DNA from 3 places in the Fusibacter fontis genome. Region 1 is predicted to be linked to each of the others. Evidence: a T-box and tRNA genes for the amino acid it is inferred to sense, from the RefSeq annotation. Region 1 holds a T-box; the other regions hold tRNA genes.
The links. The T-box of region 1 lies ahead of leuS (leucine--tRNA ligase). A T-box ahead of a tRNA ligase gene usually reads a tRNA of that ligase, here a tRNA-Leu.
Positions count from the first base shown of each region.

Region 1 (3,253 bases):
GACAAAATACTATGCGATATTGGCGATGGACAAAGCCTTCAGCAAAATTTAAGTACGTTTTCATCACATATTACCAACATTATACAGATTCTAGAGGAATCCACTGAAAATTCGTTATCTATTTTTGACGAGATCGGTTCAGGTACTGACCCTTCAGAAGGTACAGGAATTGGCATTGCAGTACTTGAAGCAATGAATGCAAAATTAGGATTCACATTGACATCGACACATTACAATGAAATTAAGCGATTTGCCACAGAACATCCAGATTTTATCAATGGAAGTATGGGCTTTGACTTGAAAACACTCAAACCCCTCTATCAATTAGAAGTGGGAACGAGTGGTAATAGCAATGCAATTAATATTGCAAGTCGAATTGGTTTGCCAGAAACGCTCGTTAAACGTGCCTATGAAGTGGCGAACAAAGGACAAATGCAGCCTAATCTTATGGTGGAAGGTGCCGATAGTGACGGTATGCAGCTTGCTGACAGTGTGCAGCTTGCTGACGGTATGCAGCTTGCTGACGAAGTGCAGCTTGCTGACAATTTGCAGCTTGCTGACAGTTTGCAGCTTGTAAATGAAGCGTCAGAATCCATAAAGCAAACCACTCAGGAACTCGTATCCATGTCTTCGGAGCTGTCGAAATCGAAGTATGCACCTGCTCCTAAAAGTCAATATAAAGTGGGAGATGTTGTATATGTCAAAACCATGAAAAGACAAGGGACTGTTTGTGAAACGGAGAATAAAAAAGGTGAAATGACACTCTTAATCATGGGAAATCGAGTGAAAGTCAATGTTAAGCGCGTCGCTCCATACATTGATTCTAAGGATTTATATCCTGAAGATTATGACTTGAGTATTGTGATGGAAACTAAAACAGATCGAAAAGTACAAAAAGCGGTGAATAAAGGTAAAAGAGGTGTTATTTTAGAAAAAAGGGGTAATCAATAAATAAGTTTAGAAAAATATATTATTCTAGTTTGATTATTACAAGAATCAAAAGGAGGATGGACTTATGAAAATTGCAATCCAAACAGGAATGGAAAATTTAGAAAACGCATTACAATCAAAAGGATTTGAAGTCGTACCATTTCGAAATGGCGGTGAAAATATCGGAATCACCATTCTCAATGGAATTGATGAAGAATATGAAGAAATGGATCCAGTTACTTTCATGGGCGAAGGTTTAAATCAAATGGTTTTGTTAGATGCCTCAAGACTAGATGAAAATAAAATCATAGAGTACGTTGAAAAATATGGCAATAAAGATAAACTGGATATGAATTCATCATTTGATAGATGGAAAGAAGAAGTGAAAAATACAAAGTTATAAGTTGTTTTGAGAACATCTATAGTCAATTTGAAAACATTTCTTGAAAAACGCCATTTGCTGTATTATAATACTCTCAATGATAATAAAATAGCTATGAAAAGAAGTAGTAGAGTAGATACAATGCATAGAGAACCGCTGGTTGGTGAAAAGCGGAGATTGAATGACTTGAACTCATCTTGGAGCTGTTGATGTAAGTGTTATTTCATTGAGAGATGACGACATGAGCTTCAGCCGGTTTGCGCCGTTACAGCATTGAGTGGATTGCAGTCGCAATCAAATAGAGTGGTAACGCGGGCCCTTCGTCTCTAAACGAAGGGTCCTTTTATTTTTTGAAAGGGGATAGAGTATGAGAGAGTACGAACACAAAGTCATAGAAAAAAAATGGCAAGAAATATGGGATGACAAAGAAGCTTTTAAAGCGAGTAATGATTATTCAAAGCCAAAGTATTTTCCACTAGTGGAGTTTCCATATCCATCAGGACAAGGATTGCATGTAGGTCATCCAAGACCTTATACAGCGCTTGATATCGTTGCAAGAAAGAGAAGATTAGAAGGATATAATGTTTTATATACCATGGGTTGGGATGCATTTGGTTTACCAACTGAAAATTTTGCGATTAAAAACAAAATCCATCCAGCAATTGTCACTGAAAACAACGTCAAGCGATTTAAAGAACAACTTAAAAGTCTAGGGATGTCGTTTGATTGGTCAAGAGAGATTAATACGACAGACCCCCATTATTTTAAGTGGACACAATGGATTTTTATCAAACTTTTTGAAAATGGATTGGCTTATAAAAAAGAAATGGATATCAACTGGTGTACTTCATGTAAGGTAGGTCTTGCAAATGAAGAAGTTGTTGGTGGCGCATGTGAACGTTGTGGTGGTCAAGTTGTCAAACGTGCAAAATCACAATGGATGCTTAAAATTACAGAATATGCGGATCGTTTAATTAGTGATTTAGATGATCTTGATTATATTGAACGCGTTAAAGCACAACAGAAGAACTGGATTGGAAAATCCATCGGAATGGAAGTTGATTTTTCAACTACTGCTGGAGATAAGCTTCGCGTATTTACCACACGGCCTGATACCATTTACGGCGTGACTTACATGGTTGTAAGTCCAGAACACCCTATGATTGAGGAAAGAAAAGATTTGATTGAAAATTACGCTGAACTACTTGAGTACCGCAATTCAGCTAAGTTAAAATCTGACTTTGAAAGAACAGAAATGAATAAAGAAAAAACGGGTGTAATGATCCAAGGTTTAAAAGTAATCAATCCTGCTTCAAAAGAGGAAATTCCAGTGTTTGTTTCAGATTATGTTTTAATGAGTTATGGAACCGGTGCGATCATGGCTGTTCCTGGTCATGATACAAGAGACTGGGAATTTGCAAAAGCATTTAATTTGCCAATTCGAGAAGTTGTTGCTGGTGGAAATGTTGAGTTAGAAGCCTTTACAGATACTGAAGATGGCGTATTGGTGAATTCACCAGTTATCAACGGATTGAGAGTCGCTGAAGCAAAAGAAACTATAGCGAAATTCTTAGAAGATCAAGGAATCGGTACGAGAAAAGTCAACTTCAAATTGAGAGACTGGGTATTTTCAAGACAACGTTATTGGGGAGAACCAATTCCACTCGTAAGCTGCCCAACATGTGGTTGGGTGACGTTACCTGAATCAGAATTGCCATTAACATTACCAGAAGTAGAAAGTTATGAACCAACAGATAATGGCGAATCACCACTAGCGGCTATGACAGATTGGATCAGCACGACATGTCCTAAGTGCGGTGGACACGCTCACCGTGAAACAGATACGATGCCACAATGGGCAGGGTCGAGCTGGTACTTCTTGAGATACTGTGATCCACACAACGATCAAGCGCTTGCAAGTAAAGAAGCTCTTGAATACTG
Region 1 is NZ_AP042445.1:3,281,468-3,284,720, forward strand. It holds gene ACZ41W_RS14875 (endonuclease MutS2) at 1-951, shown strand, start outside; gene ACZ41W_RS14880 (YkuS family protein) at 1,016-1,333, shown strand; T-box leader at 1,418-1,643, shown strand; gene leuS (leucine--tRNA ligase) at 1,680-3,253, shown strand, end outside.

Region 2 (3,253 bases), 390 kb from region 1:
TACGCCCATGATTTAATGGTCGGGGTGGCAGGATTTGAACCCGCGGCCCTCTGGTCCCAAACCAGATGCGCTACCAAACTGCGCTACACCCCGATAAAAAATATTAAATTGAAAAGAAATGGCAGGGGTGACAGGCTTCGAACCCACGACACGCGGTTTTGGAGACCGCTGCTCTACCAGCTGAGCTACACCCCTATATATTTGGTGGGCCATCAGGGACTCGAACCCCGGACCATCCGGTTATGAGCCGGGTGCTCTAACCAACTGAGCTAATGGCCCAATACATTTAAAATTGGCGGAGAAGGAGGGATTTGAACCCTCGCGCCCCTTGTCGAGACCTACTCCCTTAGCAGGGGAGCCTCTTCAGCCACTTGAGTACTTCTCCAATTTTAAAATGGCGGAGAGGGTGGGATTCGAACCCACGTGGGCTTGCACCCTAACGGTTTTCAAGACCGCCCCGTTATGACCGCTTCGGTACCTCTCCAAATTTGTTAATTAAAATGGTGATCCATCCGCGATTCGAACGCGGGACACCCTGATTAAAAGTCAGGTGCTCTACCGACTGAGCTAATGGACCATGAAAATTGGCTGGGGATACAGGATTTGAACCTGTGAATGACGGAGTCAAAGTCCGTTGCCTTACCGCTTGGCGAATCCCCAATGAAAATTGGAGCGGGTGAAGAGAATCGAACTCTCACAACCAGCTTGGAAGGCTGGGGCTCTACCATTGAGCTACACCCGCACGATACTGGAAAGAAATTCTTATCAACTCAAGCCTTATTCCACACAAGTATCAACAGCTTTTTTACTCTATTCACAAATTGTGTAACACCAGTTGAATGATTCATAACAAATCATATAATTAAATGGTGGAGGGAGAAGGATTCGAACCTTCGAAATCGTCGATAACGGATTTACAGTCCGCCCCCTTTGGCCACTCGGGAACCCCTCCAGTCATAAAATGGAGCCGGTGATGGGACTCGAACCCGCGACCTACTGATTACAAGTCAGTTGCTCTACCAATTGAGCTACACCGGCATAAATGGCGATCCAGAAGGGACTCGAACCCTCGACCTCTAGCGTGACAGGCTAGCGTTCTAACCAACTGAACTACTGGACCGCAATAATGATTACTCGCACATCATTTGATGTACAAATTCCCTTCTAGCAACTAAGTTGCATACGTCGGGCAGTTTTGAAATACAAAACTGAAAATGGTGGAAGTTATAGGGATCGAACCTATGACCCTCTGCTTGTAAGGCAGATGCTCTCCCAGCTGAGCTAAACTTCCATGTGAAAAAAACTTTCGTTTTCTTCAAATTGTCAACGGAACATTGACTGTTTTACTTCGTTAGTCTCCTAAAATTCTTCGAATTTAACGTCGACTGTTTTACTTCGTAAAACATAAATGGTGACCCCTAGGGGAATCGAACCCCTGTTACCGCCGTGAAAGGGCGGTGTCTTGACCGCTTGACCAAGGGGCCATGCAAAATAACATGGTTGCGGAGGCAGGATTCGAACCTACGGCCTTTGGGTTATGAGCCCAACGAGCTGCCACTGCTCCACTCCGCGATAATAAATATAAAATTGGTGCCGAGGACCGGAATCGAACCGGTACGGTGTCGCCACCGCAGGATTTTAAGTCCTGTGCGTCTGCCAGTTCCGCCACCACGGCACGTTTAAAATGGCTCCAAGGGAGGGATTCGAACCCTCAGCCTATCGGTTAACAGCCGAGTGCTCCACCGTTGAGCTACCTTGGAATACTTTTAAAAGCATTGCATATTCTTTGGTGTAACAATCACTTATAAACATCACATTTCGCTTTGCTCCATGATTGTTGAGCTACCTTGGAATACTTTTTAGTTCTTAAAGAACAAACTAGCGACGTTCTACTCTCCCAGGCAGCTACCCGCCAAGTACCATCGACGCTGGAGGACTTTACTTCTGTGTTCGGTATGGGAACAGGTGTTTCCCCTCCGCCATCATCACTAGATATGAAATTGTTTACAATTTCAGCCGTAGGTCGGTTTGCGAAGCAAATTGACTAGGCACGTAGTAAAATTTGCCGTAGGTCGGTTTTTCGTATAAAAACTGACTAGGCACAAGGTTATTATACCCTAGGTCATCAGACCCTGAAAATCACATATAGAGGTTCATTCAAAAGTGTTTGGATCGTTAGGTCAAGTCCTCGATCTATTAGTACCTGTCAGCTGAATGCATTACTGCACTTACACCTCAGGCCTATTACCACATTATCTTCATGGGATCTTACTCCATTTCTGGATGGGAAATCTCATCTTGAGGGGGGCTTCGCGCTTAGATGCCTTCAGCGCTTATCCCGTCCGAACTTAGCTACTCAGCTGTGCCATTGGCATGACAACTGATCCACCAGCGGTTCGTCCATCCCGGTCCTCTCGTACTAAGGACAGCTCCTCTCAAATTTCCTACGCCCACAGCAGATAGGGACCGAACTGTCTCACGACGTTCTGAACCCAGCTCGCGTGCCTCTTTAATGGGCGAACAGCCCAACCCTTGGGACCTACTTCAGCCCCAGGATGAGACGAGCCGACATCGAGGTGCCAAACCTCCCCGTCGATGTGGACTCTTGGGGGAGATAAGCCTGTTATCCCCGGGGTAGCTTTTATCCGTTGAGCGATGGCCCTTCCATGCGGTGCCACCGGATCACTAAGCTCTACTTTCGTACCTGCTCGAAATGTCTCTCTCGCAGTCAAGCTCCCTTTTGCCTTTACACTCTTCGCGCGATTTCCAACCGCGCTGAGGGAACCTTTAGGCGCCTCCGTTACTCTTTAGGAGGCGACCGCCCCAGTCAAACTGCCCACCTGACATTGTCCTAAACCAGGGTAACTGGTCATAGTTAGAATAACGTTATATCAAGAGTGGTATCCCAACGGCGACTCCGCTAAGACTAGCGTCCTAACTTCTCAGTCTCCCACCTATCCTGTACATGATATACCATTATCCAGTGCCAAGCTGCAGTAAAGCTCCACGGGGTCTTTCCGTCTAGCTGCGGGTAACCGGCATCTTTACCGGTACTACAATTTCACCGAGTCTATTGTTGAGACAGCGTCCAAATCGTTACGCCTTTCGTGCGGGTCGGAACTTACCCGACAAGGAATTTCGCTACCTTAGGACCGTTATAGTTACGGCCGCCGTTTACTGGGGCTTCAGTTCTGTGCTTCGATTGCTCTAACACTTCCCCTTAACCTTCCAGCACCGGGCAGGCGTCAGCCCC
Region 2 is NZ_AP042445.1:330,310-333,562, reverse strand. It holds tRNA gene ACZ41W_RS01360 (tRNA-Ile) at 1-7, opposite strand, end outside; tRNA gene ACZ41W_RS01355 (tRNA-Pro) at 17-93, opposite strand; tRNA gene ACZ41W_RS01350 (tRNA-Trp) at 120-195, opposite strand; tRNA gene ACZ41W_RS01345 (tRNA-Ile) at 203-279, opposite strand; tRNA gene ACZ41W_RS01340 (tRNA-Ser) at 294-385, opposite strand; tRNA gene ACZ41W_RS01335 (tRNA-Ser) at 396-484, opposite strand; tRNA gene ACZ41W_RS01330 (tRNA-Lys) at 502-577, opposite strand; tRNA gene ACZ41W_RS01325 (tRNA-Gln) at 586-660, opposite strand; tRNA gene ACZ41W_RS01320 (tRNA-Gly) at 669-742, opposite strand; tRNA gene ACZ41W_RS01315 (tRNA-Tyr) at 868-952, opposite strand; tRNA gene ACZ41W_RS01310 (tRNA-Thr) at 963-1,038, opposite strand; tRNA gene ACZ41W_RS01305 (tRNA-Asp) at 1,044-1,120, opposite strand; tRNA gene ACZ41W_RS01300 (tRNA-Val) at 1,216-1,291, opposite strand; tRNA gene ACZ41W_RS01295 (tRNA-Glu) at 1,410-1,484, opposite strand; tRNA gene ACZ41W_RS01290 (tRNA-Met) at 1,498-1,572, opposite strand; tRNA gene ACZ41W_RS01285 (tRNA-Leu) at 1,589-1,675, opposite strand; tRNA gene ACZ41W_RS01280 (tRNA-Asn) at 1,686-1,760, opposite strand; rRNA gene rrf (5S ribosomal RNA) at 1,877-1,993, opposite strand; rRNA gene ACZ41W_RS01270 (23S ribosomal RNA) at 2,177-3,253, opposite strand, start outside.
Region 2: it has a tRNA-Leu gene. The T-box ahead of leuS (leucine--tRNA ligase) is inferred to sense a tRNA for this amino acid. The anticodon was not compared.

Region 3 (3,253 bases), 1.5 Mb from region 1:
ATCCTGCCTCATGACACTATTCGCTATTATAATTTCATATAACTTATCTATAATTTCCATAATTTCTAATTTTAATTGACTTATCTGATCATCCAAAGACAGAGTATCTGAGTCATTTATTGTATCTAGGTTCGTTACTAAATCAATAAAATTATTTTCGTTTATACTTGCAAAAAAAGAATTCACTCTTTCGCGATTTTTCATATATATTGCTTGCTCTCTACTACTATCACTCACTGTCATTTCATGAATCTTTTTATACATACCCACTTGATCCGTTACTATAAATCTTTTAATAATATTTTCAATAAGTATTTGATCGATGCGGTCAATTTCAAATCTATAAGTCTGCATATTTTGAACCTGGCTGAGATTAGAATTCTCAAAATTTAAACGACCACTTTTATTATTTGAATCCCCTTCATTTTGATCTAACGCATCCGTATGATGGTTTGTCATACCTACTTGATATTCAACCTGATTACTTATATTGTGGTTGTTCATATCGTGCTTGTTCATATCGTGGTTGTTTGTGCCTTGATTGTTATTACCTTGACTGGTTCGTAATTTCGATTGGCTTTTCTTTTCTTTACTCATAAACTGCTCCCTATTTATCCAATGAATGTGCAATTAATTCTTTTTTCAACTATTCCATTTAGTTATTGTTCAATTAATAATTTTATTTTCTCTAATTTTTTACTTTTTTACAATTTGTTAGATTGATTACTATCATTATATCAAAAAAATAAAAGACCAACGACTAAGAATTCTTAATCATTGATCTTAATATGGTGCCCAGAGGCGGAATCGAACCACCGACACGGGGATTTTCAGTCCCCTGCTCTACCGACTGAGCTATCTGGGCATGTGAGAGTTATACTCTCATAATTAATGTGGTGGGCATAAGTGGACTCGAACCACCGACCTCACGCTTATCAGGCGTGCGCTCTAACCAGCTGAGCTATACGCCCACATTAGAATTGGCGGAGAGGGTGGGATTCGAACCCACGTGGGCTTGCACCCTAACGGTTTTCAAGACCGCCCCGTTATGACCGCTTCGGTACCTCTCCATATGGCGCGTCCGTAGGGACTCGAACCCCAAACCCCCGCCTTAGAAGGGCGGTGCTCTATCCAGTTGAGCTACGAACGCTTATAAAATTGGAGCGGAAGACGAGATTCGAACTCGCGACCCTCGCCTTGGCAAGGCGATGCTCTACCACTGAGCCACTTCCGCAAAATGATTAATTAAATGGTGGAGGGAGAAGGATTCGAACCTTCGAAATCGTCGATAACGGATTTACAGTCCGCCCCCTTTGGCCACTCGGGAACCCCTCCAGTCATAAAATGGAGCCGGTGATGGGACTCGAACCCGCGACCTACTGATTACAAGTCAGTTGCTCTACCAATTGAGCTACACCGGCATAAATGGCGATCCAGAAGGGACTCGAACCCTCGACCTCTAGCGTGACAGGCTAGCGTTCTAACCAACTGAACTACTGGACCGCAATAATGATTACTCGTACATTATTGATGTACAAGTTCCCTCCTAGCAACCAAGTTGCATACGTCGGGCAGTTTTGAAATACAAAACTGAAAATGGTGGAAGTTATAGGGATCGAACCTATGACCCTCTGCTTGTAAGGCAGATGCTCTCCCAGCTGAGCTAAACTTCCATGTGAAAAAAACTCTCGTTTTCTTCAAATTGTCAACGGAACATTGACTGTTTTACTTCGTTAGTCTCCTAAAATTCTTCGAATTTAACGTCGACTGTTATACTTCGTAAAACATAAATGGTGACCCCTAGGGGAATCGAACCCCTGTTACCGCCGTGAAAGGGCGGTGTCTTGACCGCTTGACCAAGGGGCCATGATTAAAATGGTAGCGGCGGGCGGATTCGAACCACCGACCTTCCGGGTATGAACCGGACGCTCTAGCCAACTAAGCTACGCCGCCATAATAAACATGGTTGCGGAGGCAGGATTCGAACCTACGGCCTTTGGGTTATGAGCCCAACGAGCTGCCACTGCTCCACTCCGCGATAATAAATATAAAATTGGTGCCGAGGACCGGAATCGAACCGGTACGGTGTCGCCACCGCAGGATTTTAAGTCCTGTGCGTCTGCCAGTTCCGCCACCACGGCACGTTTAAAATGGCTCCAAGGGAGGGATTCGAACCCTCAGCCTATCGGTTAACAGCCGAGTGCTCCACCGTTGAGCTACCTTGGAATACTTTTAAAAGCATTTCATATTCTTCGGTGTAACAATCACTTATAAACATCACATTTCGCTTTGCTCCATGATTGTTGAGCTACCTTGGAATACTTTTTAGTTCTTAAAGAACAAACTAGCGACGTTCTACTCTCCCAGGCAGCTACCCGCCAAGTACCATCGACGCTGGAGGACTTTACTTCTGTGTTCGGTATGGGAACAGGTGTTTCCCCTCCGCCATCATCACTAGATATGAAATTGTTTACAATTTCAGCCGTAGGTCGGTTTGCGAAGCAAATTGACTAGGCACGTAGTAAAATTTGCCGTAGGTCGGTTTTTCGTAGAAAAACTGACTAGGCACAAGGTTATTATACCCTAGGTCATCAGACCCTGAAAATCACATATAGAGGTTCATTCAAAAGTGTTTGGATCGTTAGGTCAAGTCCTCGATCTATTAGTACCTGTCAGCTGAATGCATTACTGCACTTACACCTCAGGCCTATTACCACATTATCTTCATGGGATCTTACTCCATTTCTGGATGGGAAATCTCATCTTGAGGGGGGCTTCGCGCTTAGATGCCTTCAGCGCTTATCCCGTCCGAACTTAGCTACTCAGCTGTGCCATTGGCATGACAACTGATCCACCAGCGGTTCGTCCATCCCGGTCCTCTCGTACTAAGGACAGCTCCTCTCAAATTTCCTACGCCCACAGCAGATAGGGACCGAACTGTCTCACGACGTTCTGAACCCAGCTCGCGTGCCTCTTTAATGGGCGAACAGCCCAACCCTTGGGACCTACTTCAGCCCCAGGATGAGACGAGCCGACATCGAGGTGCCAAACCTCCCCGTCGATGTGGACTCTTGGGGGAGATAAGCCTGTTATCCCCGGGGTAGCTTTTATCCGTTGAGCGATGGCCCTTCCATGCGGTGCCACCGGATCACTAAGCTCTACTTTCGTACCTGCTCGAAATGTCTCTCTCGCAGTCAAGCTCCCTTTTGCCTTTACACTCTTCGCGCGATTTCCAACCGCGCTGAGGGAACCT
Region 3 is NZ_AP042445.1:1,812,492-1,815,744, forward strand. It holds gene ACZ41W_RS08130 (chorismate mutase) at 1-597, opposite strand, end outside; tRNA gene ACZ41W_RS08135 (tRNA-Phe) at 790-865, opposite strand; tRNA gene ACZ41W_RS08140 (tRNA-Ile) at 895-971, opposite strand; tRNA gene ACZ41W_RS08145 (tRNA-Ser) at 982-1,070, opposite strand; tRNA gene ACZ41W_RS08150 (tRNA-Arg) at 1,074-1,150, opposite strand; tRNA gene ACZ41W_RS08155 (tRNA-Gly) at 1,160-1,234, opposite strand; tRNA gene ACZ41W_RS08160 (tRNA-Tyr) at 1,251-1,335, opposite strand; tRNA gene ACZ41W_RS08165 (tRNA-Thr) at 1,346-1,421, opposite strand; tRNA gene ACZ41W_RS08170 (tRNA-Asp) at 1,427-1,503, opposite strand; tRNA gene ACZ41W_RS08175 (tRNA-Val) at 1,598-1,673, opposite strand; tRNA gene ACZ41W_RS08180 (tRNA-Glu) at 1,792-1,866, opposite strand; tRNA gene ACZ41W_RS08185 (tRNA-Met) at 1,877-1,953, opposite strand; tRNA gene ACZ41W_RS08190 (tRNA-Met) at 1,964-2,038, opposite strand; tRNA gene ACZ41W_RS08195 (tRNA-Leu) at 2,055-2,141, opposite strand; tRNA gene ACZ41W_RS08200 (tRNA-Asn) at 2,152-2,226, opposite strand; rRNA gene rrf (5S ribosomal RNA) at 2,343-2,459, opposite strand; rRNA gene ACZ41W_RS08210 (23S ribosomal RNA) at 2,643-3,253, opposite strand, start outside.
Region 3: it has a tRNA-Leu gene. The T-box ahead of leuS (leucine--tRNA ligase) is inferred to sense a tRNA for this amino acid. The anticodon was not compared.